2 regions of the Glutamicibacter sp. FR1 genome follow, and region 2 is predicted to be linked to the other one. Evidence: predicted binding sites of a transcription regulator. Region 2 holds the regulator's gene; the other holds the start of a gene.
The links. Region 2 encodes HrcA, which represses chaperone genes, less so after heat shock. Its sites were predicted from a motif close to TTNGCACTCGNNNNNNNCGAGTGCNAA; they were not measured.
Positions count from the first base shown of each region.

Region 1: a site for HrcA is predicted at 971-997, ahead of groL (chaperonin GroEL). Genes of this name have one in related genera too.

Region 1 is NZ_CP178602.1:535,539-537,736, forward strand. Features, by position in the region: gene ACLQ8T_RS02615 (DUF3263 domain-containing protein) at 1-252, shown strand, start outside; gene ACLQ8T_RS02620 (LytR C-terminal domain-containing protein) at 295-900, shown strand; gene groL (chaperonin GroEL) at 1,197-2,198, shown strand, end outside.
Region 2 is NZ_CP178602.1:1,769,455-1,771,652, reverse strand. Features, by position in the region: gene ACLQ8T_RS08600 (DUF3097 domain-containing protein) at 1-220, opposite strand, end outside; gene hrcA (heat-inducible transcriptional repressor HrcA) at 348-1,361, shown strand; gene dnaJ (molecular chaperone DnaJ) at 1,428-2,198, shown strand, end outside.

The sequences.
Region 1 (2,198 bases), 1.2 Mb from region 2:
CCGGATTCGGAATTGGACGAGCGTTCGCAACAGATCCTCAACCTGGAAAAGTTGTGGTGGAAGTATGCCGGGGCCAAGGAACAAGCCATTACCAAGCAGTTTTCGATGTCGCCGACGAATTACTACCAGCTGCTGAACCAGCTGATTGAAACCGACGCGGCACTGGCCTACGACCCGATGTTGGTCAAGCGCCTGCGCAGAGCACGTTCTACAAAACGTCGCGTGGGCGGTAAGGTCGGCACGGGACGATAACCCTGCCTGCCGTGACCAATCAGACCTCGAGCAAGGACGAGAATGACCAACTACCCGCGTGACGAATTTGATCGCGTTCCGGAATTCAGCACCCGTGTGGGTTCGCACCACGCCCACGGATGGGCGCAGTCCGCCGCGTCAAAGTCAACCGGTGGGAAACTGCGCTGGGTGGTGCTGACCGCAGTGCTCGTGCTGGTGATCGGTGCCTTGTCCTTCATCTTCGGTCCGCAGCTCAAGGAGACCCTTGCGACTTCGGCTGAAAGCGAAACCTCGCAATCGCAGGAAGAGACGGCCGAGTCCTCCGAGGAAGCAACACCGAGCGAATCCGAATCGCCATCAAGCACCATCGATGACGAAGACGTCCTCTATGGCCAGCTGATTGGCGTCTACAACGCGGCAAGCGTCGCCGGCCTGGCCAACGCTGGCGAGGAAGCCATGACCGAAGCCGGGTTCACCAGCGTCGTCGCCGACAACTGGACCAAGTCGGCCGAAGTGTCCGCGGTCTACTACATGTCCGAGGCCTACCGGACCACCGCTGAAAAAGCCGCAGAAGTCCTGAATATCGACGAAGTCCTGCAGACCAGCAACATTCCGAACCGGGTCACCGTCGTTTTGGGATCCGACGACACCCTGGGGCTCAACGAATAATTCGTTCATAATTCCATACGCTCAGAGCCGATCGGCTTGCACTCGCCATGCGAGAGTGCCAATATTTGTATTAGCACTCATGCGTTGCGACTGCTAACGCCGGTCGGCTTGTGCGTTCACCAGGAACGTCCGAAGCGCCGGATGGCGGATGCGGCGCCTGAAGCGTGGAAAATACCTCAGATAGCGAGAGCTGAAACGGTTGCTGGCCCGATGCCGCGCCGGTCCACTCGTCCGTCGCGGGCGCTGTCTGTCGGTTGCATTTTCGCAAAATCGTCCCGAAAGGACCGTACGCCACAATGGCTAAGATGATTGCATTTGACGAGGAAGCACGCCGCGGACTAGAGCGCGGCCTGAACACCCTTGCTGACGCCGTGAAGGTCACCCTGGGCCCACGCGGCCGCAACGTTGTTCTGGAGAAGAAGTGGGGCGCTCCTACTATCACCAACGACGGCGTGTCCATCGCTAAGGAAATCGACCTCGAAGAGCCTTACGAGAAGATCGGCGCAGAGCTGGTCAAGGAAGTTGCCAAGAAGACTGACGACGTCGCCGGCGACGGTACCACCACCGCAACCGTGCTCGCACAGGCACTGGTCAAGGAAGGCCTGCGCAACGTTGCCGCAGGTGCTGACCCAATCGCACTGCGTCGCGGCATCGACAAGGCTGTAGAAGCCGTCACCGCCGAGCTGTTCGCCGCTGCGAAGAAGATCGAGTCCAAGGAGCAGATCGCCGCTACCGCTTCGATCTCCGCAGGCGATACCGAGATCGGCGCCCTGATCGCTGAGGCTCTGGACAAGGTTGGCGAGCAGGGTGTCATCACCGTTGAAGAGTCCAACACCTTCGGCCTGGAGCTGGAGCTGGCAGAGGGCATGCGCTTCGACAAGGGCTACATCTCCGCTTACTTCGTCACCGACGCAGAGCGCCAGGAAACCGTTCTCGAGGACCCATACATCCTCATCGTGAACTCGAAGATCTCCTCGGTCAAGGACATGGTGACCTTGCTGGAGAAGGTCATGCAGTCGAACAAGTCGCTGCTGATCATCGCCGAAGACGTCGAGGGCGAAGCCCTGGCCACCCTGATCCTGAACAAGATCCGCGGCCTGTTCAAGTCCGTTGCCGTCAAGGCTCCGGGCTTCGGCGATCGCCGCAAGGCCATGCTGACCGACATCGCCATCCTCACCGGCGGCCAGGTCGTCTCCGAGGAAATCGGCCTGTCGCTGGACAACGTCGGCCTGGAGGTCCTGGGTACCGCCCGCAAGGTCGTCATCACCAAGGACGAGACCACCATCGTTGAAGGCGGC
Region 2 (2,198 bases):
CGAGGAGGAACCCGAAGCCGGCTTGGAAGGAACGGCTCTTACCATGGCGGTCTTCGAGCGTGATCACGCGCATACCGCCGGACTTTTCGGTACGGATGACTTCTCCCACCCAACCTGAGGTGGCATCTTCCAGGATCATGCCACGTTCCACGGGGACCTGGCGGAGTTTTCGAGGTGCCGGTGCACTGAGATCTCGTGGTCCCCAGGAGTAATTAGCCACGTACTGCCTTTCGCTGTGATCGAATACGCTCGAAATCCAATGCTAGCAACAGCTGAACGTATTAGACTTGGCACTTGACAGGTTAGAGTGCCAAGGCTGGGCACAGGGAATCCAAGGAGGTGCTGTCATGTCGGAGCCACGACGCTTGGACGTTCTGCGTGCCATCGTGGAGGACTACGTCCAATCCCGTGAGCCGGTGGGTTCCAAAGCGCTCCTCGACCGCCACAACCTCGGCGTCAGCGCCGCGACGATCCGCAATGACATGGCTTTGCTGGAAGAGGAGGGGCTGATTGCCGCTCCGCATACTTCCTCCGGACGCATCCCCACCGAAAAGGGCTACCGCCGCTTCGTGGACGAGATCGGCGAACTGAAGCCGCTGTCGCGGGCCGAACGCGACGCCATCAACAAGATCCTGGATAACTCCACGGACCTCGACGAGTTGCTCAAGAGCACGGTGCGCCTGCTGTCACGATTGACCAACCAGGTGGCGATGATTCAGGTGCCGCACTATGACACCGCGTCATTGAAGAACCTCGAACTGGTGGGCTTGGGCCCAACCCAGGTGCTGATGGTGATGATCGCCTCCAACGGCACGGTGGACCAGCGGATGATGCCGGTCAAGCGTTCCTACAGCGATGACGAGCTGGGCGAGCTGAAGTCGTGGCTGCTGAATAATTTCGGGGGAGTGCAGCTGGCGGAGCTGGCCGGCCGGCTCGGCCGCATAGAGCTCAGCCCGGCACAGCAGGCCGACCCGTTGGTGGAGCATGTGATCGGCGCGCTGGAAGAAATGGCCCAAGCAGCCAATGCCCAGCGCATCATCATGGCCGGCACCGCCAACCTCGCCCGCGTGGAGGGGGACTTCCCGCTGAGCATCACCCCGGTGCTCGAGGCGCTCGAAGAGCAGGTGGTGCTGCTCAAGCTCTTCTCCGAGCTGGAAGCCGATTCTCGCGGGGTGGCCGTGGCGATCGGCACCGAGCACCACTATGGCCAGCTCTCGGATGCAGCAGTGGTCGCGACGACCTATGGCGCCGATGTGCGCAACAAGCTCGGGGTCCTGGGCCCCACCCGGATGAACTATCCGACCTCCATGGCCTCGGTGCGTGCGGTGGCACGGTACCTGTCGAAGATTTTGGCTAACTAGCCTCGCTGGGCACCAGCCCGGCACGAATGAAGTTTAAGAGTCTTAGGAAAGGACACGGCGAATAACGTGAGCTCGCATTACGAGACCCTGGGTGTAGCCAAGGACGCGACCCCGCAGGAAATCAAGAGTGCCTACCGGAAGCTGGCACGTAAGCTGCACCCGGATGTGAACCCGAGCGATGAAGCTGCAGAGCAGTTCAAGCTGGTCACCCGCGCCTACGAAGTCCTTTCCGACCAGACCAAGCGCGCCAACTACGACGCCACCGGCGATGAGAACGGCAACGGCCACCCGGGCTTCGGCGGGGGCCAGGGCTTTGGCGGCTTCGGCGACATCTTCGAGCAGTTCTTCGGCGGCGGCCAGGGCCAGGGCCCGGCATCGCGCACCCAGCCGGGCCGCGACGCGCTGATCACCATCACCATCGACCTAGAGGACGCGGTCAAGGGCACCGTGTACCCGCTTGAGATGGAAACCGCCGTCACCTGCAAAACCTGCATCGGCTCGTGCACTCGCGAGGGCACCAGCCCGGTCACCTGCGACATCTGCCATGGTGCAGGCCAGGTCCAGCGTCCGGTGCGTTCCTTCCTGGGCCAGATGATGACCGTGGAAACCTGTGCTGCCTGCCGCGGCTTCGGCACCACCATCCCGGACCCCTGCCTGGAGTGCAACGGCGAAGGCCGCGTGCGCGAGCACGTCTCCAAGTCGCTGAACGTTCCTGCAGGTGTCGACTCCGGCACCCGCATTCAGCTGCGCGGCCAGGGCGAAGCCGGTCCGGGCGGCGGCCCGAACGGCAACCTGTTCGTCGAGGTCGACGTGCGCCGCCACAAGGTGTTCGAGCGC